2 regions of the Spirillospora sp. NPDC052269 genome follow, and region 2 is predicted to be linked to the other one. Evidence: riboswitches for the same ligand, from Rfam matches in the RefSeq annotation. Region 2 holds a riboswitch; the other holds the start of a gene.
The links. Region 2 has a riboswitch for glycine ahead of gcvP (aminomethyl-transferring glycine dehydrogenase). Riboswitches for the same ligand answer to the same signal wherever they lie in the genome.
Positions count from the first base shown of each region.

Region 1: another riboswitch for glycine. It lies ahead of gcvT (glycine cleavage system aminomethyltransferase GcvT); the one in region 2 lies ahead of gcvP (aminomethyl-transferring glycine dehydrogenase).

Region 1 is NZ_JBFAUU010000009.1:216,950-232,435, reverse strand. It holds gene AB0L06_RS21185 (Asp23/Gls24 family envelope stress response protein) at 120-638, shown strand; gene AB0L06_RS21180 (hypothetical protein) at 698-1,000, shown strand; gene AB0L06_RS21175 (hypothetical protein) at 1,012-1,287, shown strand; gene AB0L06_RS21170 (hypothetical protein) at 1,306-1,512, shown strand; gene AB0L06_RS21165 (Asp23/Gls24 family envelope stress response protein) at 1,548-1,946, shown strand; gene AB0L06_RS21160 (DUF6286 domain-containing protein) at 1,943-2,572, shown strand; gene AB0L06_RS21155 (Asp23/Gls24 family envelope stress response protein) at 2,576-3,154, shown strand; gene AB0L06_RS21150 (maleylpyruvate isomerase family mycothiol-dependent enzyme) at 3,219-4,025, shown strand; gene AB0L06_RS21145 (thiolase family protein) at 4,442-5,602, shown strand; gene AB0L06_RS21140 (winged helix-turn-helix transcriptional regulator) at 5,623-6,072, shown strand; gene AB0L06_RS21135 (L-serine ammonia-lyase) at 6,080-7,453, opposite strand; gene glyA (serine hydroxymethyltransferase) at 7,529-8,797, opposite strand; gene gcvH (glycine cleavage system protein GcvH) at 8,800-9,189, opposite strand; gene gcvT (glycine cleavage system aminomethyltransferase GcvT) at 9,210-10,310, opposite strand; glycine riboswitch at 10,387-10,490, opposite strand; glycine riboswitch at 10,492-10,589, opposite strand; gene AB0L06_RS21115 (alginate lyase family protein) at 10,745-11,959, shown strand; gene AB0L06_RS21110 (3-oxoacyl-ACP reductase) at 11,956-12,720, opposite strand; gene AB0L06_RS21105 (aldehyde dehydrogenase family protein) at 12,722-14,080, opposite strand; gene AB0L06_RS21100 (glutamine synthetase family protein) at 14,094-15,440, opposite strand; gene AB0L06_RS21095 (amino acid permease) at 15,437-15,486, opposite strand, start outside.
Region 2 is NZ_JBFAUU010000003.1:140,542-156,027, forward strand. It holds gene AB0L06_RS07180 (LUD domain-containing protein) at 1-238, opposite strand, end outside; gene AB0L06_RS07185 ((Fe-S)-binding protein) at 235-966, opposite strand; gene AB0L06_RS07190 (DUF5999 family protein) at 1,332-1,535, shown strand; gene AB0L06_RS07195 (alpha/beta hydrolase family protein) at 1,764-2,375, opposite strand; gene AB0L06_RS07200 (PPOX class F420-dependent oxidoreductase) at 2,442-2,864, shown strand; gene AB0L06_RS07205 (tetratricopeptide repeat protein) at 2,992-4,209, opposite strand; gene gcvP (aminomethyl-transferring glycine dehydrogenase) at 4,455-7,331, opposite strand; glycine riboswitch at 7,399-7,513, opposite strand; glycine riboswitch at 7,514-7,609, opposite strand; gene AB0L06_RS07215 (flippase-like domain-containing protein) at 7,860-10,559, shown strand; gene AB0L06_RS07220 (MerR family transcriptional regulator) at 10,676-11,278, opposite strand; gene AB0L06_RS07225 (bifunctional nuclease family protein) at 11,680-12,150, opposite strand; gene ftsR (transcriptional regulator FtsR) at 12,332-13,204, opposite strand; gene AB0L06_RS07235 (FHA domain-containing protein) at 13,321-13,857, opposite strand; gene AB0L06_RS07240 (DUF881 domain-containing protein) at 14,234-15,070, opposite strand; gene AB0L06_RS07245 (small basic family protein) at 15,067-15,399, opposite strand; gene AB0L06_RS07250 (DUF881 domain-containing protein) at 15,417-15,486, opposite strand, start outside.

The DNA.
Region 1 (15,486 bases), on a different contig from region 2:
CTGTTACGGAACGTGAGCATGAACTCGGCAGTTACGAGGCCACAGGGGGAATCGCCGTGAGTCCACAGAGCGGACAGCAGGCCACCAGGGAACACGTGGACGGACTGCCGAACCAGCAGGTGCGGACCGTCGCGGAGCGCAAGGCCGGAGTCGCGGGCAAACCGGGCCCGGTCGCCGGCGCGAGCGCCGGCCGCGCGGTCGCGCCCAAGCAGCAGGGTGCGCTGGTCAGCGACACCGGCCGCACCAGGATCGCGGACGGCGTGGTGGCGAAGATCGCCGGCATGGCGTCCCGCCAGGTCGGCGGCGTCTACGCCATGGGCGCCGGGATGGCCCGCACGATCGGCTCGGTCCGGGAGCGCATCCCGGGCGTCGGGACCAGCGTGACCCGGGGCGTCGCGGTCCAGGTCGGGGAGCGGCAGGCCGCCGTGGACATCGACCTGGTCGTCGAGTACGGGGTCGCCATCCCCGACCTCGCCCGGGACGTCCGGGAGAGCGTGGTCCACCAGATCGAGCAGATGACCGGGCTGGAGGTGGTCGAGGTGAACATCACCGTCGACGACGTCCACCTGCCCGGGGACGAGAACAGGCAGGACGACGCGTCGAACGACGCCGACAGGCCGACGCCGCGGGTGCAGTGACCGGCTCGACGCTCGATCAGGCGGGACGGACGGGGGCCGAAGCGCCGCCGTCCGTCGAGGTGGCTGAGCGTGTCGCCGCCGCGGTGTCCGCGCTTCCGGGCGTGGCGGGCCTCGCGACCGGGTGTCTGCCCCCGGTCGCGGGGCTCCAGGTCGGAGTGCCGATGAGCGGGGTCTCCGTGTGGGACGACGCCGTCGAGATCGGCGTGGTGGCCCGGTTCGGACGTCCGCTGGAGGAACTCGCGGACGACGTCCGGGCCGTCGCGCGTCCGCTGGCCGGGGACCGCCGGGTGGACGTCCTGATCGCCGACATCGCCGACATCGTCGAGGACGACGAAACAGACGCGGACGACGCGACGGGATGAGGGCGGACGGGATGGGGATGGGGACGCGGGACGAGGCCAGGGCGGAGCGCTCGGCGTTCCGCGCCTGGGTCCGCGACCACCACCCGGACCTCGGCGGCGATCCGGAGACGTTCGCCGCCGGGCTCCGCCGCAGGCGGCGCAGCCGGACGGACGCGGACACGGGCTCGGGTTCGGGCTCGGGCCCGTCCCCGGACGCGCCGATCGTCGGCGTCCAGAGGCGTTTCGGCCCGGTCGCGGCGGTGGAGCGCTGGCGCTATCGCCGCGACCGGGCGCGACGGCTGCGATAGCGGCTCAAGGGGGAGAGCATGAACGGAATCTCGATCTGGTCCATCGTGGGCCTCGGGTTCGGGACCGCGCTCGGCTTCGCCGGGGTGTTCGGCGGATTGGCCGGGTTTCTACTGGTTTTGGTGCTCGGCGTGGTGGGTCTTCTGGCCGGGCGCGTCGTCGCCGGTGAGATCGACGTCGCCGGGCTGTGGGAGTCCTTCGGCAACCGGAAGCGGCCGACCGTATGAGCCTCGCGGCGCCCGCCGGGCCCACGGTTCGGCTCGTGCCGCCCACGTCATCCACGTCGCCCATTCCGCACGCGTCGGAGCGTGGGACGACCCTGGTCACCGATCGGGTGCTCACGCGGGTGGTCGGCCGGGCGGCCGGGGAGGCGGCCGGGACGACGGGACGGGACCGGTCCGTCCTCGGCGTGCGCGTGGGCGGACGCGTCGACGCCCGTGCCCGGGTCGTCGTCGACGGCGACCGGGTGATCGCGCGCGTGTCCACGTCGGTCGAGTACCCGGTGCCCGTGCGGCAGGTGGCGCGGCGCATCCGTGAGGCGGTGAGCGCCCGCGTCCACGAGATGACCGGCATGACCGTCGATCGGGTGGACGTCGAGATCGCCGCCTTCGACCGTCCCGAAGAGCTTGTGACCGCCTCCGGACGGAGGCGAATCCTATGACCACGCGTGCGGGGCGGCCGCCGACGTCGCGGACGGCGGAGGACGCGACGGTTCCAGCCGGGAGGGGGAAGCGGGCGGGGCGCGTGGCGCGGTCGGCGTTCCGGCCGCGCCGGTTCATGACGTCGCTGATCGCCGCGGTGGTGCTGACCGCCGGTGGAGCGCTCACCGCGATCGAGGTGTTCTCGGTCATGGGCGGGCATCCGGCGCGGATCGTCCCGTATGGGTGGTTCGTGCATTGGGCGGAGCACGCGTCCTGGCGGAGCTGGCAGGTGCTCGCGATCTGCGCCGCCGTGGCGCTGGTCGGGCTGTGGTTCGTGCTGGCCGGGCTGCTTCCGGGACGGCCCCGGGTCGTCCCGTTGCGCGGTGACGACCGGGATCTCGCGATGGCGGTCACGCGCGGCGGGCTGGGCAAGGCGCTCGTGGCGGTGGCCGAGGAGGTCCCGGGTGCGACGCAGGCGCGTGTCTCGCTGGGCCGCCGCCGCGTGAGGGTGTCCGTGCACTGCCCGTCCCATGCGGTGGACGCGGTGAAGGAGCAGGTCAGACGGGCCGTCCAGGGGAAGCTGGAGGAGATCCGTCCGCTGACGGGGTACAGGGTCGCCGTCAGGGCGCGGACGAGGCGGGTCTGAGCGATGGACCGGCATGCCGCGCGCCTGAACCGGGTCCTGCTCGTCCTGACGGGGTTGCTGCTGATCGCGGCCGGGGGAACCGGGCTCGCGTTCGGGCTGGGGGCCTTCGGTCACTTGCGCGCGCACCAGCCGGTCCTCAGCAGGGTGACGCGTCACTTCGCGGCCGTGCACGCCTGGTACTGGCCCGAGATCGGCGCAGGTGCCGTGGTGGCCGCGTTCATCGGGATCGCCTGGCTGCTCGCGCAGGGACGCTCCGACCGCATCGCCGGGGTCGTCCTGGACGATGGCGACGGCACGGGCCGGACGATCGTCCCCGCCGGGACGCTCGCGACCGCGCTTCAGGACGACATTCAGGGGCTGCCCGGCGTCCGGTCGGCGCGGGTGAGGCTGACGGGGAAGCCGTCCGCGCCGAGACTGCGCCTCAATGTCACCTACGAGCGGCGCGCCGACCTGCTGGAACTGCGCCGCGGCCTCCAGGATCCGGCGCTCGCGCGGCTGCGCGGCACGCTCGAGGTGGAGCGGCTGCCCACGGTCGTCCGGCTCAACCTGGTCACCGGGGACGAGCGCCGCGTCGTCGAGTGAGTCCGCCTCCGACGACCGAACCCGGCTCTGGTCGCCGGACCGGGCGTGCGCGATGATGCCCGCCATGGACGAAGTGATGGCGGGACACGTGGCCGCGTACGAGCAGACGGTCCGGTCGACGATCGGGCTGGCCGAGACGTTCGGCGACGCGGACTGGGAACGGCCGACCGAGCTCCCCGGCTGGAACGTCAAGGACATCGTGTCCCACCTGGTCGGCGTGGAGACGATGCTGATGGGCGAGGATCCCGCGCCCGGCCACACGCTTCCGGACGACCTCCCGCACGTCCGCAACGACCTCGGCAAGGTGGTGGAGCCCGCGGTGGACCACCGGCGCGGGACGCCCGGACCCGAGGTGCTGAAGGAGCTCCGGGCCGTCCTCGACCGGCGGATGGAGCGGCTCGCGACGACCCCGCCCGACGAGCGCACGTGGCTGCCGACCGGCGGCGAGGGACCCTACGTCGAGCTGATGGCGTTCCGCGCGTTCGACTGCTGGGCGCACGAGCAGGACATCCGGCGCGCCGTCGGGCGTCCCGGCAACCTGGACGCCCCCGCCGCCGGGCGGATGTTCCAGATCGTCTCGCGCGGCCTCCCGATGATCGTCGGCAAGCGCGCCGCCGCGTCCCCCGGGACGGCCGTGACGTTCGAGAGCACCGGCCCGTTCACGTTCGTCCGGCACGTCGTGGTCGGCCCGGACGGGCGCGCCGCGTTCGCCGAGACGGCCCCTGAGGACGCGACCGTCCTGCGGATGGACTGGGAGACCTTCGTCCGCCTGGTGGCCGGGCGCTGCACGTCCGCCGACGTGACCGTCGAGGTCAGCGGGGACGAGGCGCTGGCCGCACGGGTCCTGGGAGCCATGACCTTGGCACCTTGACGACGCCACCCAGGCAGCTTGACGGACCTTTTGTCCTCCTGATCCCCAAAATCACCCATCTGCGTCCTAGCGTTCGGAGTACCCGCTGACGTCGAGGGCGTTTGGAGGTGTTCGCTTGCTGGAGCACCAGAGGACGGACGGCTCCCCAGAGGAGCCCTTCGACGGATGGAGGCGCAACCTGAACGACTTCCCAACGGGCCCCTTCCACTAGAGCGGCCCGAGCGCTTCGCGGAGGTCGTGTCCTACCGCCACGGCCTCCGGGAGCGCGACCCGTATTTCGCACTGTCCAGACGTCCGGGACGCTCACGATCCCGGACGTCTCTTTGCGCTGTGACCGGCGCCACGCCCCTAGTGGGTTGGAAAATCCAACTGACAGCGCGACTCTTGGGTTGGAGATTCCAACTCAGGAGGCAGTCATGCGAGACGCGGTGATCGTCGAAGCCGTCAGGACCCCGATCGGCAAGGGGAGGCCGGGCGGCGCCCTGCACGAGGACCACCCCGTGGACCTCCTCGCCCGCACCCTGAAGGCGCTGGTGGAGCGCGCCGGCATCGACCCGTCCGCCGTGGACGACGTGATCGGCGGCGTGGTCACCCAGGCGGGGGAGCAGGCCCTCAACCTCACCCGCAACGCCGTCCTCGCGGCCGGATTCCCCGAGTCCGTCCCCGCGACGACCGTGGACCGCCAGTGCGGCTCGTCCCAGCAGGCCCTGCACTTCGCCGCGCAGGGCGTGATCTCCGGCGCGTACGACGTGGCGATCGCGTGCGGCGTCGAGTCGATGTCCCGCGTCCCGATGGGCTCGGCCGTCCTGCCCGGCAGCGACCCGTTCGGCCCGCTGCTGAACGAGCGCTACCCCGAGGGCCTGGTCGGCCAGGGGATCTCCGCCGAGCTGATCGCCGCCCGCTGGAAGCTCTCCCGCGCCGAACTGGACGCCTTCGCCACCGAGTCCCACCGCCGCGCGGCCCGGGCCTGGGAGAAGCACGAGTTCGACCGCGAGCTGGCCTGGCCCGGCATGGACGAGTCGGTCCGTCCGGCCACGACCCCCGAGGTCCTCGCCGGGCTCAAGCCCGCCTACTTCTACGAGGAGGCCGCCCGGCGCTTCCCGGAGATCGGCTGGGAGATCACGGCGGGCAACGCGTCCCCGATCAACGACGGCGCCGCGGCCGTCCTCGTCATGAGCCGCGAGGCCGCCGAGCGCCTCGGCCTGCGCCCCCGCGCCCGCTTCCACACCTTCGCCGTCGCGGGCGACGACCCGCTCCTCATGCTCACCGCGATCATCCCCGCCACCGCCAAGGTCCTCGCGCGCTCCGGCCTGGACCTCGCCGACATCGACCTGTTCGAGGTGAACGAGGCGTTCTCACCGGTCGTCCTCGCCTGGCTCCGCGAGACGGGCGCCGACCCGGCCCGGACCAACGTCCGCGGCGGCGCCATCGCCCTCGGCCACCCGCTCGGCGCGAGCGGCGCCCGCATCATGACCACCCTCCTGCACGCCCTGGAGGACACCGGCGGACGCTACGGCCTCCAGACCATGTGCGAGGCGGGCGGCCTCGCCAACGCGACGATCATCGAGCGCCTCTAGCAGCGAATACGATGATGACCATGCCGCCGAAGGACGCCGACCCGAGGGCCTGCTCGATCGCCGACACCCTGGACCTGATCGGCGAGCGCTGGTCGGTCCTGGTCGTCCGCGAGCTCTTCCACGGCGTCCGGCGCTTCGACGGCATCGCCCGCAACACCGGCGCGTCCCGCGACATCCTCACCGCGCGCCTCCGCAAGCTGGAGCACAGCGGGATCATTTACCGCGAGCAGTACAGCGACCGTCCGGCCCGGTACGAGTACCACCTCACCGAGGCCGGACGCGAGCTGGGCGACGTCCTGCTGACGCTGCTCAAGTGGGGCGACCGCCACATCAACAGCGACGATCCGCCCGTCACCTGGACCCACTCCTGCGGCGCCGACCTCGTTCCCGAGGTCGTCTGCGCCGCCTGCGGCGAACCCGCCCGCGAGGGCGCCCACACCCCCCACGGCCGGGGCGTCCGCCCCGCCTAACGGCCGGTCAGCACTCGATGACGTTGACGGCGAGGCCGCCGCGCGAGGTCTCCTTGTACTTGTCGAGCATGTCCCGGCCGGTGTCCTTCATGGTCTTGATGGCGCGGTCCAGGGAGACGAAGTGCTTGCCGTCGCCGCGCAGGGAGATGCGGGCGGCGCTGATGGCCTTGATGGCGCCGACGGCGTTGCGCTCGATGCAGGGGACCTGGACGAGGCCGCCGACGGGGTCGCAGGTGAGGCCGAGGTTGTGCTCGATGCCGATCTCGGCGGCGTTCTCGACCTGCTCGGGGGTGCCGCCGAGGACCTCGGTGAGGCCGGCGGCGGCCATCGAGCAGGCGGAGCCGACCTCGCCCTGGCAGCCGACCTCGGCGCCGGAGATGCTGGCGTTCTGCTTGAACAGGACGCCGATGGCCCCGGCGGTCAGCAGGAAGCGGACGACGCCCTCGTCGTCCGCGCCCGGGACGAACCGGTCGTAGTAGTGCAGGACGGCCGGGACGATGCCCGCCGCGCCGTTGGTGGGGGCCGTGACGATCCGTCCGCCCGCGGCGTTCTCCTCGTTCACGGCGAGGGCGAACAGGGTCACCCAGTCCATCGCGTGCAGCGGGTCGGTGGCCTTCTCGGCGATCAGCGTGCGGTGCAGGCGGGGCGCGCGCCGGGGCACCTTCAGGCCGCCGGGCAGCAGGCCCTCGCGGGAGCAGCCGCGGTCCACGCAGGCGCGCATGACGTGCCACAGCTCGACCAGGCCGGACCGGATCTCGGCCTCGGAGCGGCCGAACGCCTTCTCGTTCTCCATCATCAGCGCGGAGATCGACAGGCCCGTCTCGCGGCAGAGTTCCAGGAGCTCGACGCCGCTGTCGAAGCGGTAGGGCAGGACGGTGTCGTCGGCCTTGATGCGGTCGGCGCCGGTGGCGTGCTCGTCGACGACGAAGCCGCCGCCGACCGAGTAGTAGACCCTGCTGCGCAGCTCGTTGCCGTCGGCGTCGAACGCGGTGAAGCGCATGCCGTTCGGGTGGCCGGGCAGGGAGATCTTGCGCTCGAACACCAGGTGCTCGCCGATCACGAACGGGACCGGGTGCGAGCCGAACAGGACCAGTGACCCGGTCTCGCGGACGCGCGCGATGCGCTCGTCGGCGGTGTCCACGTCCACCAGCTCGGGCTTGTCGCCCTCCAGGCCGAGGATGACGGCCTTGTCGCTGCCGTGCCCCTTGCCGGTCAGGCCGAGCGAGCCGTACAGGACCGCCTGGACGGACGCGGTCTTCTCCAGGACGCCGTCCTGGTCGAGTCCGCGCGCGAAGCGGTGGGCGGCCGCCATCGGTCCTCCGGTGTGCGAGGAGGACGGCCCGATGCCGATCTTGAAGAGGTCGAAAACGCTGATAGCCATGGACTTGCTACTCCGTTGTAGCGTGCGGAAACACGTGGCCCCCGGCCGCCCCGGGGGCGGACGGGGGCACGGTGATCACAGGTTCGGGTAGAGCGGGTGCTTGTCGGCCAGGGCCTTCACCCGGGCGGCCAGGGCCGCCTGGTCGAACGACGGCTGGAGCGCCAGCGCGATGACGTCGGCGACCTCGCGGAAGTCCTCGGCGCCGAAGCCGCGGGTGGCCAGGGCCGGGGTGCCGATCCGCAGCCCGGACGTCACCATCGGCGGACGCGGGTCGTTCGGGACGGCGTTCCGGTTCACGGTGATGCCGACGTCGTGCAGCCGGTCCTCGGCGTCCCGGCCGGTCAGCTCGGAGTCGACCAGGTCGACCAGGACCAGGTGGACGTCCGTGCCGCCGGTCAGCACCTTCACGCCGGCCTTCGCCGCGTCCTCGGCGAGCAGGCGCTCGGCCAGGATGCGTGCCCCTTCCAGCGTACGCCGCTGGCGGCCCGCGAACTCCTCCGAGGCCGCGACCTTGAGCGCGACCGCCTTGGCGGCGATCACGTGCTCCAGCGGACCGCCCTGCATGCCGGGGAAGACGGCAGAGTTGATCTTCTTGCCGAACTCCTCCCTCGCCATGATCAGGCCGCCGCGCGGACCGCCGAGGGTCTTGTGCGTGGTCGTCGTGACGATGTCGGCGAACGGGACGGGCGACGGGTGCAGCCCGGCGGCGACCAGGCCCGCGAAGTGGGCCATGTCGACCATGAGCAGCGCGTCGACGGAGTCGGCGATCTCGCGGAACCGGGCGAAGTCCAGTTGACGCGGGTACGCCGACCAGCCGGCCACGATCATCTTCGGCCGGTGCTCCTCGGCGAGGCGCGCGACCTCGTCCATGTCCACCCGGCCGTCGTCCTCGCGGACGTGGTAGGGCACCACGTTGAGGACCTTGCCCGAGTAGTTGAGCCGCATGCCGTGGGTCAGGTGGCCGCCGTGCGCCAGGTCCAGGCCCAGGATGGTGTCGCCGTGGTTCAGCAGCGCGAAGTAGACGGCCGTGTTGGCCTGCGCGCCCGAGTGCGGCTGGACGTTGGCGAACTCGGCCCCGAACAGGGCCTTGGCCCGGTCGATGGCCAGCTGCTCGGTGACGTCCACGTACTCGCAGCCGCCGTAGTAGCGGCGGCCCGGGTAGCCCTCGGCGTACTTGTTGGTGAGGACCGTCCCCTGGGCCTCCAGCACCGCGACCGGCGTGAAGTTCTCCGAGGCGATCATCTCGAGGGTCGACTGCTGGCGGTGCAGCTCGTCGGCGACCGCGGCGGCGACCTCCGGGTCCACCTCCGCCAGCGGGGCGTCGTGCGAGGAGGGGGCCGTCATGCTCAGGACTCCTCGGTCAGCTTGGCGTAGGCGGCGGCGTCCAGCAGGTCGCCCGGCTCCTCGGTGATCTTGACCTTGAAGATCCAGCCCTCGCCGTACGGGTCGTCGTTGATCACCTTCGGCTCCTCGATCACGGCCGCGTTGATCGCGGTGACCTCGCCGTTGACCGGGGAGACCAGGTCGCTGACCGACTTGGTGGACTCCACCTCGCCGCAGGGCTCGCCGGCCTCGACGCTCTCGCCCTCCTTCGGCTGGAGCTCGAGGAAGACGATCTCGCCGAGCGCGTCGGCGGCATGCTGGGTGATGCCGATGGTGACGATGCCGTCCTCGTTGTCGAGACCGGCGACCCACTCGTGGTCTTCGCTGTAGCGGAGCTGCTCCGGAACGCTCACGGTTGTTCTCTCTCCAGGATTCAGGAACGCTTGTAGAAAGGCAGGGCGACGACGTCGACCGGCTCGTGCCGGCCGCGGACGTCCACGACCAGTCCGGTGGTGTCCTCGGGGACCGAGGAGTCCAGGTAGGCCATGGCGATCGGCTTGCCCAGTGTGGGCGACGGAGCGCCGCTGGTCACCACGCCGCACGGCGTGCCGTCCGGGCCGACGACCGCGTACCCCTTGCGGGGCGCCCGGCGCCCGCGGGCCACCAGTCCCACGAGCCTACGGCCTGCGGCGGCCTCCGCACGCGCGGCCAGCGCGGGCCGTCCGACGAAGTCCCCGTTCTTCTCGAACTTGACCACCCGGCCGAGCCCCGCCTCGAACGGGGTCGTCTCGGCGGTCAGCTCGTTGCCGTAGAGCGGCATCCCGGCCTCCAGGCGCAGGGTGTCGCGCGCCGACAGCCCGGACGGCATGACCCCCTCGACCCCGGCCAGGACGTTCCACAGCTTCACCGCGTCGGCCGCGGCGACGAAGAGCTCGAAGCCGTCCTCGCCGGTGTAGCCGGTGCGCGCGATCAGCGCGTCCACCCCGGCCACGGTCCCGGGCAGGATCGCGTAGTACTTCAGCTCGGGCAGCGGGGCGTCGGTGAAGCGGAGCAGGATGTCCTGCGCGTCCGGGCCCTGGAGCGCGATCAGCGCGTAGGCGTCGGACCGGTCGTCCACCTCGGTGTCGAAGTCCTTGGCGCGCTCGACCAGGGCCTCCCGGACGACCGCGACGTTGGAGGCGTTCGCGACGACCAGGTAGGTCTCGGCGGCCAGGCGGTAGACGATCAGGTCGTCCAGGACGCCGCCGTCCTCCGCGCAGATCATGGTGTAGCGGGCCTTGCCCACGGCCATCGGCGAGATGTTGCCGACCAGCGCGAAGTCCAGTGCGGCGGCGGCCTGCGGGCCGGTCAGGAAGATCTCGCCCATGTGGGAGAGGTCGAACAGGCCGGCGCCGTCGCGGACGGCCTTGTGCTCGGCCGTCTCGCTGGCGTACCGGAGCGGCATGAGGTAGCCCGCGAAGTCCACGAGGTTGGCGCCCAGAGCGGCATGGACGTCGTACAGCGGCGTCTTCTTGGGAGTCGGATCGGCGGACATGGGTCTGGCTCCTTGGTCGCGGATGGCGCGCGTGGACGTCCCGTCAATGGTCCCATCGCGCCCCGGGCGGCTCGGTGCCTCCCCCTCTGTCATCGGCGCCTGAGAGTTTCACCCCCGCGACGAAAGGGGGGCTTTCACCTTCGGCGGAGGGCGCGGGACGCCCTCGCTTTCCAGAGGTCGCCTGGTCCGCGCGGTCCGTGGGGCCTGAGAGGTTCCGGGGAGGAGTTGCTCCTTCGGCGGCCCCCGCTGGCGGCGGGAGCACTCTCCCGCGCGGGTTCAACGGCTGCCCGCAATGTACCAGCGCGCTCGACCCCGCTACCAGCCGACTTGTCGCCCTTTGCGGCGTATTTCGCCGTTCTGATTGACGGCGCCCGATCGCGACGGTTGCATGATCCGACGTTCAGGGACTTTTCAGCCGACGAAAGGATCTCATGATGGCGTTCACCCGGAGCCGCGTGTGGCTCGCGTCCGGCGCGGGGGCCGCGGTGGTCGCCGCGTCCGTGGCGGCGGTCGCCTGGGACGGCGCGTCCGGCGGGCACGAGGCGGGGGCGGTCGCCGCGACGTCGGCAGCCGGGTTCAAGCACCCGGGCGTGCTGGTCGGCAAGCAGCAGCTCGACACGATGCGCACCCGTGTGAAGGCGGGCAAGCAGCCGTGGAAGACGGCTTACGACGCGATGCTCGCGAGCAAGTACGCCGACCTCAAGCGGACGCCGAAGCCCCGCGCGAACGTCGAGTGCGGCCCGTCGTCCAACCCGAACCACGGCTGCTCGGACGAGCGCGACGACGCGATGGCCGCCTACACCGACGCCCTCGCCTACACGGTCAACCATGATCAGAAGTACGCGGCCAAGGCCGTCCAGCTGATGGACGCGTGGGCGAAGGTCCTCAAGCAGCACACCAACTCCAACGCGCCGCTCCAGGCGGCCTGGGCCGCCAACGACTGGGCCCGCGCCGCCGAGATCATCAAGTACTCCCCGTACGGCGCCAAGTGGACGGGCAGGAAGAAGTTCGCGTCCTTCCTGCGGACCGTCTACCTGCCCATGGTCAACAAGGACCGGCCGACCACGAACGGCAACTGGGAACTGATCATGACGGACGCGACGCTCTCCATCGCCGTCCACACCGACGACCGGGCCACCTTCAACACGGCCGTGGCGCGCTGGCGCAAGCGCCTGCCCGAGTACGTCTACCTGAAGAAGGACGGCGCGCTCCCGAAGACCCCGGCCGGGATCAGCGGCAAGGCCGCGACGATCAAGTACTGGCAGGGCCAGGGCACCTTCGTGGACGGCCTCGCCCAGGAGACCTGCCGGGACTTCGGCCACACCGGCTGGGGCCTGGACGCCGCGATCCACGTCGCCGAGACCGCCCGCCTCCAAGGGCTGGACCTCTACAAGGAGGCCCAGCCCCGCCTGACCAAGGCCATGGAGTTCCACGCCCAGTACGACCTGGGGACGAAGGCTCCGTCCTGGCTCTGCAAGGGCGCCCCCAAGACCGGCCTCGGCCCGGTCCTGGAGGTCGGGTACAACGCCTACCACCACCGCCTGGGCGTCTCACTGCCCAAGACAGGCGCCCTGGTCACGGCCAAGCGCCCGGCCGGGCCGTCCCACTTCCTCGGCTGGGAGACCCTGACCCACGCCGACGCTCCCTAGAGCGGGGTGACGTAGGCGCCCGAGATGCCGCCGTCCACGAGGAACTCGGACGCGGTGATGAAGGACGCGTCGTCCGAGCCCAGGAACGCGACGGCCGCCGCGATCTCCTCGGGCTCGGCGAAGCGCCCGGTCGGAATGTGGACGAGCCTCCGGGCCGCCTTCTCCGGGTCCTTGGCGAACAGTTCCTGGAGGAGCGGCGTCGAGACCGGCCCCGGGCAGAGGGCGTTGACGCGGATGCCCTCGCGGGCGAACTGGACGCCCAGCTCCCGCGACATCGCCAGGACCCCGCCCTTGGACGCCGTGTAGGAGATCTGCGAGGTAGCCGCGCCCATCACCGCCACGAACGACGCGGTGTTGATGATCGAGCCCTTCCCCTGCGCCTGCATGTACGGGATCACGTACTTGCAGCACAGGTAGACGCTGGTCAGGTTGACGTCCTGGACGCGTTTCCAAGCGTCGAGCCCTGTCTCCAGGATCGAGTCGTCGTCGGGCGGCGAGATGCCCGCGTTGTTGAACGCGACGTCGATCCGTCCGTAGGCGTCGTGGGCGGCCCGGAACAGGGCCTTCACGTCGTCCTCGGACGTGACATCGGTGCGGACGAACAGGCCGCCGACCTCGTCGGCCGCCTTCCGGCCGCCCGACTCGTCCAGGTCGGCGATGACGACCTTCGCGCCCTCGGCGGCGAGGCGGCGGGACGTCGCCAGGCCGATCCCGCTGGCTCCGCCGGTGACGACGGCGACGCGGTCCTCGAATCGCTGCACGCTATTCCTCCGTCGAGATGAAGACGTTCTTGGTGTCGGTGAAGGCGGCGAGGGCGTCCGGGCCGAGTTCGCGGCCGAGGCCGGACTGCTTGAAGCCGCCGAACGGGGTCCAGTAGCGGACGGACGAGTGGGAGTTGACCGACAGGTTCCCGGCCTCGACCGCCCGCGACATGCGGAAGGCGCGGCCGACGTCGCGCGTCCAGATCGAGCCGGACAGGCCGTACGGGGTGTCGTTGGCGATCCGGACGGCGTCCGCCTCGTCCTCGAAGGGGACGACGATCGCGACCGGCCCGAAGACCTCCTCGCGCCACGCGGGCAGGTCGGTCACGCCGTCCCCGGCGAGGACGGTCGGGGCGAACCAGAACCCCTTCCCGGACGGAGCCGAACCCCGGACGGCAACGGGGGCGCCGCCGGTGACGTAGGAGGCGACGCGCGCCCGGTGCGCGCCGCTGATCAGTGGCCCGACCTGCGTCTTCTCGTCCCGCGGATCACCGACCACCACGGCTTGGACGGCAGGTTCCAGCAGTTCCATGAACCGGTCGTAGACCGTCCGCTGGACGAGGATGCGGGACCGGGCGCAGCAGTCCTGCCCGGCGTTGTCGAAGACCGCGCCGGGGGCCGTGGCGGCGGCCTTCTCCAGGTCGGCGTCCGCGAAGACGATGTTCGCGGACTTGCCGCCGAGTTCGAGCGTGAGGCGCTTGACGCTCGCCGCGCAGGCGGCCATCAGCTCCTGCCCGACCCGCGTCGAGCCCGTGAAGGCGATCTTCGCGACGTCCGGGTGGTCGGCGAGCCGCCGTCCCGCGACCGGGCCCTCGCCGGGCAGGACGGTCACCACGTCCTCCGGCAGCCCGGCCTCCAGCGCCAGCTCCCCGACGCGCAGCGCCGTCAGGGGCGTCGTCTCGGCAGGCTTGACGATCACCGTGTTACCGGCCGCGAGCGCCGGGGCGAGGCCCCAGCCGAGGATCGGCATCGGGAAGTTCCACGGGACGATCAGCCCGACCACACCGAGCGGCTCGTGGAAGGTGACGTCCAGCCCGCCCGGCACCGGGATCTGCTGCCCGGTCAGCCGTTCGGGCGCGGCCGAGTAGTAAAGCAGCACGTCACGGAGGTTCCCGGCCTCCCAGCGGGCCTGCGCGATCGGGTGCCCGGCCTCGTCCACCTCCAGCTCGGCGAGCTCGTCGACGTGCTCGTCCACCACTTCGGCGAAGCGCCGCAGCAGCCGCGCGCGGTCGCCGGGGGAGACCGCCCGCCAGTGGACGTAAGCGCGGCGAGCCCGCTCGACGGCCCGATCGGTGTCGGAGACCGAGGCCATCGCCACGGACGTGACGACCTCCTCGGTCGCGGGGTTGATCAGCTCCAACGAAGCACCCTTCTCACAGTCGCTCGAAGCCGCGGAACAGCTCCCAGTCGGTGACGGCCCGGTCGTAGGCGTCCAGTTCCACCTGGGCGTTGTTGGCGTAGTGCTCGACGACCTCCTTGCCGAACGCCTCGGCGGCCAGGTCGGACGCCGTCCAGTCGGCGGCGGCGTCGCGCAGCGAGCGGGCGACCGTGGACGCGTCGGACGCGTACGCGTTGCCCCGGTACGGCTCCTCGAGCGGCAGGTCGTTGTCGATGCCGTGCAGCCCGGCCGCGATCATCCCGGCGACGGCCAGGTACGGGTTCACGTCGCCGCCGGGCGTCCGGTTCTCGATCCGCAGGGACGGCCCGTGCCCGACGAGCCGCAGCGCGCACGTCCGGTTGTCCAGGCCCCACTTGATCGCGGTCGGCGCGAACGAGCCGGGCTGGTACCGCTTGTACGAGTTGATCGTCGGCGCGTAGAGCAGCGTGAAGTCGCGCATGAGCGCCTGCTGGCCGGCGATGAACGCCCGTCCGACATCCGACAGGCCGTGCGCACCCTCGGATGAGGCGAGCACCGGCCGTCCGTCGGCGTCCCGTAGCGACAGGTGGATGTGGCAGGAGTTTCCTTCGCGTTCGTTGGGCTTGGCCATGAACGTGATGGCCATGCCTTCCTGCGCGGCTATCTCCTTTGCCCCCGTCTTGTACAACGAGTGGTTGTCACACGTTGACAAGGCGTCGTTGTACCGGAACGCGATCTCGTGCTGTCCGAGGTTGCACTCGCCCTTGGCGGACTCGACGTACATGCCCGCGCCCTCCATGCCGAGCCGGATCCGCCGCAGCAGCGGCTCGACCCGGGCCCCGCCGAGCAGCGAGTAGTCCACGTTGTACTGGTTGGCCGGGGTGAGGTCGCGGTAGGCGCGGTTCCAGGCGTCCTCGTAGGTGTCGGCGTAGACGATGAACTCCAGCTCGGTGCCCGCGAAGGCCGTCCAGCCGCGTTCGGCGAGCCGGTCGGTCTGGCGGCGCAGGATCTGCCGGGGGGACGCCGCGACGTCCGAGCCGTCCTCCCAGCCGAGGTCGGCGTGGACGAGCGCCGCGCCCTCCTGCCAGGGGATCCGCCGCAGCGTCGCGAGGTCGGGCCGCATCACGAAGTCCCCGTACCCGCGTTCCCAGGACGACATGGCATAGCCGTCCACGGTGTTCATGTCGACGTCCACGGCCAGCAGGTAGTTGCAGCCCTCCGAGCCGTGCCCGGCGACCTCCTCCAGGAAGAACCGCGCCGACAGCCGCTTGCCCTGCAACCGTCCCTGCATGTCCGCGATCGCGATGATCACGGTGTCGATCCGTCCGGCCGCGACCTCGTCGCGTAGTTCGTCGAGGTTCACGCGACCCCCTTCAGGTCGTCCTCGATGGCGGCCAGTTCCTCGGCGG
Region 2 (15,486 bases):
ACTCGGCTAGGTCATGCCGCGCCCCGGCGTCCGCCAGCGCCTCGCGCGCGGCCTCCGCGAACCTCGGCAGGACGGGTTTCCCGTCCTGCCCGCGCCTCCGGGCCGTGCTCCCCTGCTGCCCGCCCACGAGCCTCAGCAGCGTCCCGAGCCCGAACCCGCCGGACACATCCGAACCTCGTTCGGGAGGGGCGGGATGGTCGGGGGCCTCCGCTTCGCCCTCCCCCTCGCGGAGGCTCATGCGTCCTCCCCCGTGGACGCCAGGATCTCGGCGAGGTGCGCCACCCGGACACCCGCCCGCAGCCGGGACAGCGCGCCGCCAATGTGCGCGAGGCAGGCGTTGTCCAGCGCGCACAGCACGTCGGCGCCCGTGTCCCGGACGTGCCGGACCTTGTCGGCGACCATCGCGACCGACACGTCCGCGTTCTTCACCGCGAACGCGCCGCCGAACCCGCAGCACTCCCCCGCCGCGGGCAGTTCGACCAGCTCCAGCCCCTTCACCGCGCGCAGCAGCCGCGTCGGGCGGTCGCCCACGCCCAGCGCGCGCGACGCGTGACAGGTCGGCTGGTAGGCCACACGGTGCGGAAACGCCGCGCCGACGTCGGTCACGCCCAGGACGTCCACCAGGAACTCGGTCAGCTCGTACACCTCGAGCCCGGCGGCGTCGCGCTCCAGCTCCGGGTCGCGGGCGGCCCGCGCCATGCTCCGATAGGACGACCGGACCGCCGCCGCGCACGACGCCGACGGCGTCACGACCGTCCCCGCCCCGGCGAACACCCCGGTGAACCGCCGCGCGAGCCCGGCCGCCTCCCGCCGGTAGCCGGTCGTCCAGTGCAGCTGCCCGCAGCAGGTCTGCCCCGCCGGGAACACCACCTCGTGCCCGAGCCGCTCCAGCAGGGACGTGACCGCGCGGCCCGTCCCGGGGAACATCGCGTCGTCGACGCAGGCGACGAACAGCGCAACGCGCATCCGGGCCTCACCTCCCCTGGGTCGGGCCCATCCCAGGGGGCAATCGTAGGGCTCGGTCCCCCGGCCGCCGGGGGGAAACGATCGCATCCCGAGCCGGACACGCGGCCGGTCCCGGACACCTGTCCGGACGAATCGGGAGGAACTTTACGCATCGGACGGAGATTCGTGCTCTTGCCGAGACGGATTCGCGGGCAGTCTGATCACCTGCACCTGAGGGTGAGGCCGATCACACTCCGGCGGTACCGAGGTACCACCGGACAATCGTCCCTTCGGGCTATGGCCGCCCAGGGCCGAACCGATCCACACTCGGATGCGTCAGACAGAAGAGCACCACCCATCGAGCACCTGAGACCGGAGGCACGCCGATGTGCCCACACCAACCGCACTGTCCCACCTCTGACGGGCCGGACCGCGACGCCGCACGAACCGTGGCCAACCACCCCGAACAGGGCTGGAGCCTGCTGTGCAACGGCGTCGTGATCTTCGAGGACACCGGTGAACTGCTGCCCGACGGGAAGATCGTCGCCCCGCACCGCCCCACCGACCTCGGTGTCGGAGCGGTCGCCTGACCAGTCTCGTACGGGGGACTAGTCCGAACGGGTGATCTTCCTCGGGGGCGTCAGCCACCCAACGGGCGCTCCGGGTGATCCCCGGAGGCACCAGGAGAGAAAGAAGCAAGGGCCCCGGCCAAGACGCCGGGGCTCAGTCATGTCCGGGACCGCCTCACCCCCGGGGTCTGGGTAGCCCTGGACGGGTCAGGCCGGCCCCCTGAGGCCCGGAGCCCTGGACGGGGCCGATCAGCCCGCCGCGCGCGCCCAGCGGCGCAGCCAGGGCTCCACGGCCTCACCCACGGCCGCCGGGTTCTTGTTCAGGTCGTGCCGCTCCCCCGGCAGGACGACCACCTCGGCGGCGTCCGCCGCGTCCGGGACACCGAACGGGTCACGGTCGCCGTTCACGACCACCACGTCCACGCCCGCGCCGCGCAGCTCGTCCGCGCGCGACTTCTCCGGCCTCCCCGGCGGATGCAGCGGGAACGCCAGCGCCACCACGCCCGTCGCGCCCGCCTCCCGGGCCGTCCGGCACGCCACCCGCGCGCCGTTGCTCCGCCCGCCCTGCACGAGCGGGACGTCCCCGAACCGGTCGCGCACGAGCTTGACGATCTCCAGCCACGCCTCGTCCTGCCGCGCCGCCGATCCGGGCGCCCGGCGCCCGGCCTTCCGGAACGGCTGCAGCACCCGCGCGACCGCCCCGCCGAGCCCCAGCGCGACCTCCCGGACGGCCAGCAGGTCCGGCGCGTCCACCCCGCCGTTCGAACCGTGCGTCAGCACCAGCAGGAACGCCGCCCCCTCCGCCGCACGCGGCTCGTCCACCGTCACCTCGGCGGCCCCGTGCGCCGTCATGATCTCCATGTCGCTCACCGTAGCGGCCCGCGCACCCGGCCTCGTCCCCGCCCTCCGTCCGCCACAATGTGGATCATGGAGATGACGACAGACGAGTGGCGCGCGTTCGTCCTTTCGGGGACGCGCACCGGCAAGATCGGCGTGATCCGCAAGGACGGATCCCCCCACGTGACCCCCATCTGGTTCCTCCTGGACGGGGACGACCTGCTGTTCAACACCGCCGAGAAGGGCATCAAGGCGCACGCGCTCAAGCGCGACCCCCGCGTGTCGATCGCGGTCGACGACCAGGTCGCGCCCTACTCGTTCGTCGTGATCAGCGGCGTGGCCGCGCTCGACACCGACCAGGACGAGATGCTGCGCTGGGCCACCGCGATCGGCGCCCGCTACATGGGCGAGGACCGCGCCGAGGAATACGGCAAGCGCAACGCCGTCCCCGGCGAGTGCCTGGTCCGCGTCCGCATCACCAACATCGTGGCCCAACGAGACATCGCCGCCTAGCCCCCGCCGCCGGACGCCGCGCGTCAGCCCTCACACGTCGGACGACGCCTGCCAGGCACCAGGCTCAGGCGTCGGACATCAGGCACTGAGGCGCCGGACACCAAGCGCTGAGCACCGGCGCCGGATGTCAGGCGTCGGGCCAGCCGGGTGGGAGGACGGCGGTGGGGCCCATCGCGAGGCGTAGACGCTCGGCGAAGCTCTCGTGCAGGAGCGGGCCCCAGGCGTAGTCCGACGGCACGCGGACGGCGCCGCCGATCACCTCGTGCGACTCGCCGGGGCGGCGGTCGGCGGGCTCGGCCGCGTACCGGACGGCCAGCAGCGCGTACATGTGGTCCAGCGCGCCGAACGCCTCTCCCGCCAGGGCGGGCAGCGTGCCCTCGGCGACGGACTGCTCGAGGAGCGGCTCCCACCACAGCTCGGCCGGGTCGTCACCGTCGTCCGCGCCGAACTCGCGCCGCAGCCGGGCGCGGACCTGCGCCGAGACCGCCGGGTCGGTCAGGCCGCGCCGCCACGCCTCGCGGGCCTCGCCGTCCCGGCCGCGCAGCGGCAGCGTGCGGGCCAGCAGCTCCGTGGCGAGCGATCCGACCTCCGGGTCGGCGGGCTCGCCGTCCGCGCCCAGCGCCGCGCCGAACGCGCCGATGGCCTGGTCGAGGCAGGCGATGCCGAGCGCCACGGCGAGCCGCGAGTGCGCGTGCGGCGCGGCCTCCCGGTCGACGAGCTTCAGCCCGGCGGTCAGCACCCGCTGCGCGCGGGCCGGCTCGCCGCGTTCCAGCAGCCGCTGGGCGAGGTCGTGCGCGGCGAGTGGCCCGTACTCGGCGTCGCCGGTGGCGACCGCGTCCTCCCAGTGCCCGCGGGCGCGGTCGAAGTCGCCCGCGTCGTCGGCGAGCCGTGCCAGGGCCAGGTGTGCGGGCGGCAGGTAGGCGGGGTTGGCGAAGTCGACCACGATCCGCCAGACGGGTTCGGCCTCGTCGTGCTCCCCCGCGCGCTCGTGGGTGAGCGCAAGGTGGTAGGCGGCGCGCGCGCCGTACTCGGGGTCGCCGGTGGCGATCGCGGCACGATCGGCCTCGCGCGCGCCCGCGATGTCGCCCGAGTCGTCCAGGACGACCGCGAGGCCGAGCGCGGCCCGAGCCCGGTGCGGGGTGTCGCCGAGTGCGAGCACCTCCCCGAACAAGGTCGCCGCGCGGTCGGACTCGCCGTCCTCGGCGAGCCGCCGCGCCCGTTCGCACATCTCCGCCGCCTGGTCGGCCTCGGCTCCCCCCGGCCCGCCGTCCCGCGGGTCGGCTGACTCGGCTGACGCGGCCTCAGCCGACCGTCGCGGCGCGGCCTGTCCGGGCGTGTCGTTCATGATCGTCTACTGCCCTCTGGGGGTCGGGGTTCGGCGGTGCCGAGCCTAGCGATCCGGCCGCCTCCGCGTCCCGCCCCGACACACCCGGACTTGATCATGCCTCCGGCGTGTCGCCGGGCCACGCCCTTTACGTTGTAGATCACAAACGGGGACGGGAAAGGGCCCGTTCCCGGGACGTCCCGGGAACGGGCCCTCACCCTGCTCTCGCCCTGCCTGCCCTCGCCCTGCCCTCAGGCGAGGACGGCTCAGTCCTCGAACGCCTCCGGCGGCGGGCAGGAGCAGATCAGGTTGCGGTCGCCGTACGCCTGGTCGATGCGGCGGACCGGCGGCCAGTACTTGCCCTCGCGCAGGGACGGCAGCGGGTACGCGGCCGTCTCACGCGTGTAGGCGTGCTTCCAGTCCTCGGCCAGCAGGCTGTCCGCGGTGTGCGGGGCGTTCCGCAGCGGGTTGTCCTCACGGTCGAAGGTCTCGTCGGCGACGGCCTCGATCTCCCGGCGGATCTCCACCATGGCGTCCACGAACCGGTCGAGCTCGGCGAGGTCCTCGCTCTCGGTCGGCTCGATCATCAGCGTCCCGGCGACCGGGAACGACAGCGTCGGGGCGTGGAAGCCGTAGTCGATCAGCCGCTTGGCGACGTCCTCGGCGGTGACCCCGGTCTCCTTGGTGATCTTGCGGAGGTCGGCGATGCACTCGTGCGCCACCAGGCCGTCCCGGCCGGTGTAGAGGATCGGGAAGTGCGGGGACAGCTTCGCCGCCAGGTAGTTGGCGGCGATGATCGCGCCCTCGGTCGCCGAGCGCAGGCCGTCCGCGCCCATCATGGCGATGTAGGTCCACGAGATCGGCAGGATGCCCGCCGAGCCCCACGGCGCCGCCGAGATCGGGCCGACGCCGGTGTCCTGCGGGCCGGCCTCGGCGCGCAGCGGGTGGGACGGCAGGAACGGCGCCAGGTGCTCGCGGACGCCGACCGGGCCCACGCCCGGGCCGCCGCCGCCGTGCGGGATGCAGAAGGTCTTGTGCAGGTTCAGGTGCGACACGTCCGAGCCGAACTCGCCCGGACGGGCGAGGCCGACCAGCGCGTTGAGGTTCGCGCCGTCCACGTAGACCTGGCCGCCCGCGTCGTGCACGGACTTGCAGACCTCGGTGATGGACTCCTCGAACACGCCGTGCGTGGACGGGTAGGTCACCATGATCGCGGCCAGCGCGTCGCCGTGCTTGGCGAGCTTGGCGTGCAGGTCGTCCACGTCGATGTTGCCGCCGTCGTCACACTTGACGACCACGACCCGCATCCCGGCCATCACCGCGGACGCGGCGTTGGTGCCGTGCGCGGACGACGGGATCAGGCAGACGTTGCGGTGCTCCTCGCCACGCGAGGCGTGGTAACCGCGGATCGCCAGCAGCCCGGCCAGCTCGCCCTGCGAACCGGCGTTCGGCTGCACCGACACCTTGGCGTAGCCGGTGATCTCGGCGAGCCAGCCCTCCAGCTCGCCGATCAGCTCGACGTACCCGGCGGCCTGGTCGACCGGCGCGAACGGGTGGATGTTCGCGAACTCCGGCCAGGTGATCGGCTCCATCTCGGTCGTCGCGTTCAGCTTCATCGTGCAGGAGCCGAGCGGGATCATGGACCGGTCGAGCGCGATGTCCTTGTCCTGGAGGCGGCGCAGGTAGCGCAGCATCGCGGTCTCGGAGCGGTGCGCGTGGAACACCGGGTGGGTCAGGTACGGGCTCTCCCGGCGCAGGGAGTCGAGCGCGTCCCCGGCCGGGGTCTCGGCGACGCCCTCCACGCCGAACGCCCGCCACACGGCCGCGACGTGCTCGCCGGTGGTGGTCTCGTCGCAGGCGATCCCGACGTGGTCGGCGTCCGCGAGGCGCAGGTTCACACCCAGTTCGCGGGCGGCCGCGACGACCTCGGCGGCGCGGCCCGGGACGCGGGCGAGGACGGTGTCGAAGAAGTGCTCGTGGACGACCTCGACGCCGCCCTCGCGCAGTCCGGCGGCCAGCGTGACCGCCTGGCCGTGCGCGTGCTGCGCGATCGCGGCCAGGCCCTCCGGGCCGTGGTAGACCGCGTACATGCTCGCCATCACCGCGAGGAGCACCTGCGCGGTGCAGATGTTGCTGGTGGCCTTCTCCCGCCGGATGTGCTGCTCGCGGGTCTGGAGCGCCAGCCGGTAGGCGGGCTTGCCGTCGATGTCGACCGAGACGCCGACCAGGCGGCCCGGCATCTGCCGCTGGATGCCCTCGCGGACGGCCATGTAGCCGGCGTGCGGACCGCCGAAGCCGAAAGGCACGCCGAACCGCTGCGCCGAGCCGACCACGATGTCCGCGCCACTGTCCCCCGGGGACCGCAGCAGCGTCAGCGCGAGCAGGTCGGCGGCCACCACGGCCTGCATGTCCCGCGCGTGCGCCGCGTCCACCAGCGGCGTCAGGTCGCGGGCGGCGCCGGACGCGCCCGGGTACTGCACCAGCACGCCGAAGAAGTCGCCCTCCGGCAGCCCGGCGGACAGGTCGGCGGTGACGACCTCGATGCCCAGCGGGACGGCCCGGGTGCGGATCACCTCGATCGTCTGCGGCAGCGCGTCGGCGTCCACCAGGAACGCGCCGGGCTCCTTGCGCCTGCCCACGCGGTGGGCCAGGGCCATCGCCTCGGCGGCGGCGGTCCCCTCGTCCAGCATGGAGGCGTTCGCCACCGGCAGGCCGGTCAGGTCGCCGACCACGGTCTGGAAGTTCAGCAGCGCCTCGAGGCGGCCCTGCGAGATCTCCGGCTGGTACGGCGTGTAGGCGGTGTACCAGCCCGGGTTCTCCAGCACGTTCCGCAGGATCACGCCCGGCGTGTGGGTGCCGTGGTACCCCAACCCGATCATGGAGGTGAGCACGGCGTTCTTCTCGGCGAGCTCACGCAGCCGGGCCAGCGCGGCCGGCTCGGACAGCGCGGGCGGCAGCGCCAGCGGACGGTGCGTGCGGATGGCCTCCGGGACCGCCGCGTCGATCAGGGCCTCGGCGCCGGAATAGCCGATGGCCGCCAGCATCCGGGACCGCTCGTCGCCGGACGGGCCGATGTGCCGGTCGGCGAAGGCCGTCCGCGGGGTCTGTGGCGAGGCCACGGGTGCGAAGAACTGGGCGGTCATTGGGGAGAGCCTCCTGGGCTGCGAAAGCGGTCGCTCAGGGCGTCCCCGGCCCGGCCGGCCGGTGACGGTCTCCCCCTCTGTCGTGGCACCTGAGAGCTTCCCCCGCGCACGCGCGGAATTTCCCCTTCGGTGAGACGGCCCGTCCCCGTTTCCGGGCGCGCTCGCCTGCTTTCCAGAGGTGCCTCGTCTGCGCGGTCCTTTTGCCTGAGAGGTTCCGGGGAGGTTTGCCCCTTCGGCGTTCCACACTGGCGGCGTGGAATCTCTCCCGCGCAGGGTCAGCGGCGTTTCCTGTGGGAAAAACTCTATCCAATACAGAGCACGATCGAACGCGGCGGACCCCCTCTCCGCGACGTGACCGGAACCCCGGCGGCCCACCGGGCGTTCCCTCAACGGGGGACCGGCCGGGTCGGCGTGGCGGACCTGGGCCTCCCCCGCCGCGTCCGCCGGAGAAAGTACGATATTCGCAGCTCACGGTCGGGAGGACCCACAACCGCGGGGGCGGGGACGACGACGGAACGGCGGTATGGCGTGACGCGGACCCAGGACGGCGCGGCGCGGACCGAACATGATTCGGACCGGACCGGGCCCGATCCCGGCGTCCCCGAGGACGGGACGGACCCGCGCGAGAACGCGCCGGACCCAGGCGAGGAAGCGTCGGACAGGGCCGTGGACGAGGCGAACCCGGGCGGCGACAAGGCGAACCCGGGCGAGGAGGCGGGGCCGGCTCGGGTCGAGGAGCCGCCCTCGCCGCAGCGCATCCGCCGCTCCGGCGACGCGATCCGGTTCGCCACCGCGCTGGCCGGCCTCGGCGCCGTCATGCTGCTGGTGACGATCGCCCAGCAGACCACGCACGGCCTCCAGACCGACATCGTCGAGGGCACCGCGCACGCGCCCCGCTGGCTGCTGTCGCTGGCCACGCTGGCGTCCAGCTTCGGGGTGCTCGCCGTCCCCACCGCCTTCGCGGTCGAACGCCTGTTCAACCGGGACGGCGTCCGGGTGGCGATCGCGGTGCTGGCCGCGATGATCACCTTCGGGCTGACCGTGGCGATGAACGACTGGGTCGTCCCGGCCGCCCCGAACGGCCTGCTGGACGCCCTGATCTGGGGCAGTTCCGGCACCGCCGTCGTGCACACCGACATCGCGCCGGTGATCGCGTTCGTCGCCGCCGTCGGGATGGCGGGCCGCACCCGCTGGCAGATCGCCGCCTGGACCATGATCGGCCTGGCCGCGCTCACCGGGCTGACCGCGTCCTACGCCTCGGTCTCGGCGCTCGCCGCCACCTACTTCCTCGGCGAGGCGATCGGCCACGGAACGCTGTACGCGGTCGGCACGCCGAACCCGCGCCCGACCGGCGCCGCGGTCGTCGCGGCGCTGGAGCGGCTCGGCCTGCGCCCGGTCGCGGCGCGGCAGGTCGCCACGTCCGCCGACGAGCCGCGCCGGTACGCCGTCGCGGTCGCCCCCGGCCCGGACGGCGTGCCGCACGACGGCGCGGGCCGTCCACTCCCCCGGGGCCGCTGGCAGCTCCAGGTGAACGTGCTGGACCGCGACCAGCAGACGGCCGGGCTGGTGTATCGCCTGTGGCGGCTGGCGCGCCTGCGCGCCGGCACGAACCGCCGTCCGCTGCGATCCCTGCGCCGGGCGCTGGAGCAGGAGTCCCTGATGGCCTACGCGGCGTCCGCGGCGGACGTCCGCACCCCGCGTCTGACCGGCACCTGCGAGGTCGGCACCGAGGCCGCCCTGCTCGCCTACGAGCACGTCCCGGGACGGCGGCTGGACGAGCTGGACGACGCCGAGATCGACGACGCCCTCCTCACCGGCATCTGGCACCAGTTCGCCCGCCTCCAGGCCGCGCGCCTGGCCCACCGCCGCCTGGAGGGCCACGCCATCCTGGTGAGCGGCCCGGCTCGTCCCGCCTCCCCCGCCCAGGCCGACGCCCCGGCCCCGGACGAGACGGGCCCGGACGAGCCCGCCCCGGACGAGGCGGCGTCCGGTGGGGGCCTGGTCCACCTGGTCGACCTCGGCGTCGGCGAGGTCGCCGCGGGCGATCTCGTGCTGCGCCTGGACCGGGCCCAGCTCCTCACCACCCTGGCGCTGCGCGTCGGCGCCGAACGCGCCGTCGCGACGGCCGCCCCGGTGCTGGGCGAGGGCGCGCTCGCCGCGGCCGTCCCGCTGCTGCAGCGGGTCGCGCTGACCCGGGCGACCCGCACCGCGGTCCGGCACGACCGGCGCCTGCTGACGCGGATCCGCGAGCAGATCCTCGAGCTGGAGCCCGAGGCCGAGACCGAGCCCGTCCGGCTGGAGCGCTTCCGGTCCCGGACGATCGTGAGCATCGTCGCCCTCACCTTCGCCGCCTACATCGTCATCCCGCAGTTGACCAGCGTGCAGTTGGACACGATCGGCGACCGGGCGAACTGGTGGTGGGTCGCGCTCGGCGCCGCCGGAGCCGCCGTCACCTACCTCGCGGCGGCGCTCATGCTCATCGGGTTCGTGCCGGAGCGGCTGCCCCTGTGGCGGACGATCCTCGTCCAGGTGGCCGCGTCCTTCGTCAAGCTCGTCGCGCCCGTCGCCGTCACGGGCGTCGCGCTCAACACCCGCTACCTGCAGAAGTCCGGGATCCGGTCCGGACCGGCCGTCGCCAGCGTCGGGGCGTCCCAGCTCCTGGGGATGGTGGTCCACATCCTCCTGCTGGTGGTGTTCGGGTTCATCACCGGGTCCACGCAGACCGCGACCCACGACCTCGCGCCGTCCCGGACGATCATGATCGTGCTGCTGATGCTCGCGATCCCGGTGGCGGTGGCGCTCGCCATCCCGCGCGTCCGGCGGCTGGTGACCGCGCGGCTCCGGTCGATGTTCTCCGGGGTGCTGCCGCGGCTGGTGGACGTCCTGCAGTCGCCCCGCAAGCTCGCCACGAGCCTCGGCGGCACGCTGCTGATCACGGCCGCCTTCGTGGTCTGCCTGGACGCCTCGATCCGCGCGTTCGGCGGCCACCTGCCCTGGACGGCCGTGGTCGTGGTGTTCCTGACCGGGAACGCCCTGGGATCGGCCGCGCCGACGCCCGGTGGCCTGGGCGCGGTCGAGGGCGCGCTCACGCTGGCGCTGACGATCTCCGGGCTGCCCGCGGAGATCGCCACCTCGGCCGTGCTGCTGTTCCGGCTGCTGACCTTCTGGCTGCCGGTCGCCCCCGGCTGGGCGGCGTTCGCCTACCTCCAGCGCAAGGAGGCCATCTGACGGGGCGCGGGATTCCGGCGTTCACGCCGGGAGGCGGGCCGGAGGATCGGGGCCGGAGGGGCCGGAGAGATCAGGTCGTCAGGTCGGGAGGACGTGCCGGGCGTCGAACCGGGAGATCAGCCGGTGCGGCGGGTGCGGCGGCGGTAGGCGAGCTCGTCGTGCGGGTGGGAGTCGTCATCGTCGCCGACGTCGGCGCGCTCGGCCGGCAGGTCGGCGAGGCTGCCCTCGACCTCCTGCCAGACCCGGCCGAGCGCGATGCCGAACACGCCCTGCCCGCCCTGGAGCAGGTCGACGACCTCGTCGGCCGAGGTGCACTCGTAGACGCTCACGCCGTCGCTCATCAGGGTGATCTGGGCGAGGTCCTCGACGCCGCGGTCGCGTAGATGGTTCGTCGCCGTCCGGATCTGCTGCAGGGAGACCCCGGTGTCCAGCAGCCGCTTGACCACCTTCAGCACCAGGATGTCGCGGAACCCGTACAGCCGCTGGCTGCCCGAGCCCTGCGCGGCCCGGACGCTCGGGGTGACCAGTCCGGTGCGCGCCCAGTAGTCGAGCTGACGGTAGGTGATCCCGGCGGCGGCGCACGCCGTGGGGCCCCGGTAGCCGACGTCCTCCGGCGGCGCCGAGACCCGGGTGTCGAAGAGCAGACCCTGCTCTCCGGCGCGCTGGGACGCCATGCGCCTGTCGGGGGTCGCCTTGCCCTCGCCGCTGCTCACCGCCACGCGGACCTCCGGCTTCTATCAGCCCGCGCTGTTTCGTCAAGGGGGTTTGACGAATGACACCACGGGTGTTCCACCAGCACGGTAGGTGCCGGTCAGGGTGTGGTCAACGTTCGTCGTCGGCGCGTCGCCTACCCGGATGAACCGGCTTCACGTGGGCAAACTGCGCACCTCCGCTGTCACCAGACTCCTACCCACGTCCGCCCGGTGCGGAAACGGGAAGCGGGGACCGGTGCAAGAACACTCGGGTGGTGGCATGACCTTGCAGGTCACCCCGGCACCCGGCGCTTTCGCGCCGCCGGGGCGTGCCGGACCGCCGACCCGGGCGCGAACCTCGAGCCTACTGGACGGAACCCGGCGATGCGGGTGAACCGGACGCACAAGCCGGACCCGCGTCCGGACGGTCAGCCCGCGCGGCCGAAGTCCTCTGGGGTGATCGTGTCGAGGAACTCGCGGAACTTCTCCACCTCGTCCTCCTGCTCGTCGGGGATCGCGACGCCCGCCTCCTCGAGGATGTCCTCGGCGGCGAAGATCGTCGCGCCGGTGCGGAGCGCCAGCGCGATCGAGTCCGACGGGCGGGCGCTGACCTCGACCCCGTTGGAGAAGATCAGGTCGGCGAAGAAGATCCCGTCGCGCAGCGCGGTGATGTTCACGGTCCTCAGCTGCACGCTCAGCGCGTCCAGGACGTCCCGGAAGAGATCATGGGTGAGCGGCCGCGCGGGCAGCACCCCCTGCTGGGCGAAGGCGATCGCGGTCGCTTCGACCGCCCCGATCCAGATGGGCAGGTAGCGGTCGCCGTCCGTCTCCTTCAACAGGACGATCGGCTGATTGGAGGGCATCTCGACCCGGACGCCGACGACCTCCATCTGCTTCACAGCGGCTCCCTGCTGGTCCTCGCGGCCTCGGTCTGGTCTCGTCCGGACCGGCTGCCCGCCGACCCCTGTAGCCAACGTACACCCGGCCCGCCTCCGGGTGGCCGGGCGACGGGCGGGCAAATCGCGCCGACCGGGGCCCGCCGCCCCTTCCGGGCGGCGGAACGGCCGGGCGCGTCGGGGCTCACGGGCCCAGGCTCTCCCGCAGTCCGGCCGACACCAGAGCGGCGTGCAGCCGGACCGACAGCTCGGCGACCTCGCGGGCCGTCCGGGCCGCCTCCTCGTGCGCGCCGGGGCTGCGTCGCCGCAGCTGGGGCGCCACGAGCTGTTCGATCAGCCCGACCTGGCGGTCGGCGGCGGCCTTCACCGCGCGCAGGTTCCGGGCCTCGAACCCGAAGCCGCCGAGCGCGGCCACGACGCGGGCCACGGTCAGCGCGTCGCCGTCGTAGTGGGCCCCGGACCGGCGGACGAGCCCGTACTCCTCGAGCTGGGCCAGCAGCGCCTCGGTGATCGACGCGCCGTCGATCAGCTGGCGGCGGGTGAGCCGGACCTCGGCGGCGGGCTCGGCCCCCGCGTCGGCCGCGACCAGGGTGCGTGGACGGCGTGCCGCGTCGGCGCCGCCCCGCCCGTCGGCACCTCGTCCGTCGGCGCTTTTTCCGTTGGCGCCTCGTCCGTCGAGGCCGCGTTCGCCCGTGGCCCGCCCTTCGGCGGCGGGGCCGGCCTCGCCCGCGCGGTCACCCGGCGTGCGCGGCTCGGGGGCCGCCGGACGGCGGGAGCCGAGCGGCATCGGCGTCTCGCCCCGGTCCAGCGCCTCCAGGTGCTGCCTGATCACCCGCAGGGGCAGGTAGTGGTCCCGCTGGGCCGTCAGCACGAACCGCAGCCGCGCCACCTCGGCCTCACCGAACTTGCGGTAGCCCGACGGGCTGCGCTGCGGTTCGACCAGCCCCTCCGCCTCCAGGAAGCGGATCTTGGAGATCGTGATGTCCGGAAAATCAGCCCGGAGCAGCCCGAGGACGTCCCCGATCGTCATCAGGGCCCGGGCGGCCTGCGCGCTCATCACTCTCCTCTTCGTCGCCGCGTCCGGCCTGGTGTCGCCCGTTCCCGCGCCGTGCGCCGCCCGCCGCGGGCGGGGCACCGGCTCCCGGCGCGGGCGGGCGGCCCGCGCCGGACGGTTCAGCCGTGCTGCGGGTTGGTCAGGAACACCAGTCGGAACTTGCCGATCTGCACCTCGTCGCCGCCGGACAGACCGGCTTGGTCGATCCGCTGCCGGTTGACGTAGGTGCCGTTCAGGCTGCCCACGTCCCGCACGGCGAACCCGGCGCCCTGCCGGGCGAACTCGGCGTGCTGGCGGGACACGGTGATGTCGTCGAGGAAGATGTCGCTCTCCGGGTGGCGGCCGGCGGAGGTGCGGTCCTTGTCGAGCAGGAAGCGGCTGCCGGCGTTCGGACCGCGCTCGACCACCAGCAGCGCGGTGCCGGGCGGCAGCGCGTCGACGGAGACCTGGGACGCGGCGGGCGGCCCCGGTTCGCCTGCTTCGATGTCGAGAGCCTCGAACCCGGCGATGGAGATCGTCGAGGTCGACTCGCCGGGAGACTCCCGGGGAGGCGGAGGCTGCTGGCCACTCCGAGTCAACGGAGTGCCGCAGTTCGAGCAGAAGCGGGCATCATCCGGGTTGGCGTGACCGCACTGCGTGCAGTAGACGCTCGGCATCGATCGGCTCGGCCTCCTACCTCCGGCGCGGCGTCCACGGCCCCCGTAAAGCTGCCGCCCGCGCCACGCGCATCCTTCGTCCAACCCACGCCGGGTCACCGTCCCGACCCGGGTGCTCGTGCTCCCGGCACGACACTCGCCATCGCGACGGTTGCCGCAACTTACGCGGGTGAGGCCCGGGGGGTCAACCGGAACGGTCGGCCGGCCGCCCCCACGCTACCTTCGACAATGATCGCAGGTCTACGCCGCCGCGCGGACGGCCCCGACCCGTCCGCCCGTCACCTCTCGATGACCGGCGCCCGACCAGATCCGCCCCGCGGGGACGTGCGCGCAGGACGACATGGCCCGCGCTCGCGGTCCGATCCCCCGTGATCCCCTACCCCGACCGTACCGCGCTGACGGTCATTCGCGCACGCGGGGTGACCGTCACCTCGGCTCCGAGACCACGCAGCGTGCGCACGACGCCGCCCGGAATGCCGAGCGCGGTGGCCATGGTGTGCGGGTCGCCGATGGCGAGGATGCGGTAGGGAGGCGGCAGGAACCTGCCGTCGGCGAGGACGCCCTCGGGGCCGTCCGCGAAGTAGGTGTCGACGCCCGCGCGGACGTCCCCGATCTGGACGACCTCGGCCCCGGCGTCGCGCAGTTCCTCCAGGGCGTCCAGCAGGTTGGCGGCGCGGACGGCGCGGCGCGGGTCGGTCACCGTGATCTCCACGCCGGGGCCCTGGGCCGGGACGGTCCCGGCGAGCAGCCCGTAGTCGTCGGCGCGGCGGCGGGCCTCCTCCAGGGCCGTCTGGCCGCGTGCGTCGCGCTCCAGGCCGGCCTTGGTGTTCTCCAGGTCGCGCAGGTCGCCGCGCAGCCGCTCGGAGCGCTGGGTGAGGTCGGACAGGATCCCGACCAGTTCGTCCTGGCGGGCGGTGGCGAACTTGGTGTCGTGGCTGTTGGCCTGCACCTGCGTCACGATGGCGAACCCGAACACCAGGCTGAGCAGGCCGCCCGCCAGCTGGCCGCGGGTCAGCCGGGGCCGCAGCATGTCGCTGAGCTGCGACAGGGGCTTTCGGGACGTTGCGGACGGGACCTCACCCTTCCCGGCTTCTCCGGGGGCCTGAGGCCCGTCCTCGGCCTTCTCCGATTCCGTCCCGGGCCGGGGTTCGGCCTTCTCCGGCTTCGCGGGGGGCCCGGACCCGGGCCCGGGGGGCTCGTCGGCGCCGGTCATGCGCCGAAGAGCTTCCGGCGGATGGCGGCGGCGTTGGAGAAGATCCGGACGCCGAGGACGACCACCACGCCCGTGGACAGCTGGGAGCCGACGCCGAGCTGGTCTCCGAGGAAGACGATCAGCGCCGCGAGGATGGCGTTGCCGACGAAGGAGACGACGAAGGTCTTCTCGTCGAACACGCCCTCCAGGCGGGCGCGGACGCCGCCGAACATCGCGTCCAGGGCCGCGACGATGGCGATCGGCAGGTAGGGCTGGAGCCACAGCGGCACGCCCGGATGGAAGACCAGTCCGAGCACCACCCCCGCGATCAGCCCGATCAGCGCGATCACCGCACCACCCTCACCCTTCACTCCTTCTCACCCGCCGGACGGGCGTAGCGCGGCGCGGACGGAGCGGCGGCGGCCAGCCTGGCCCTG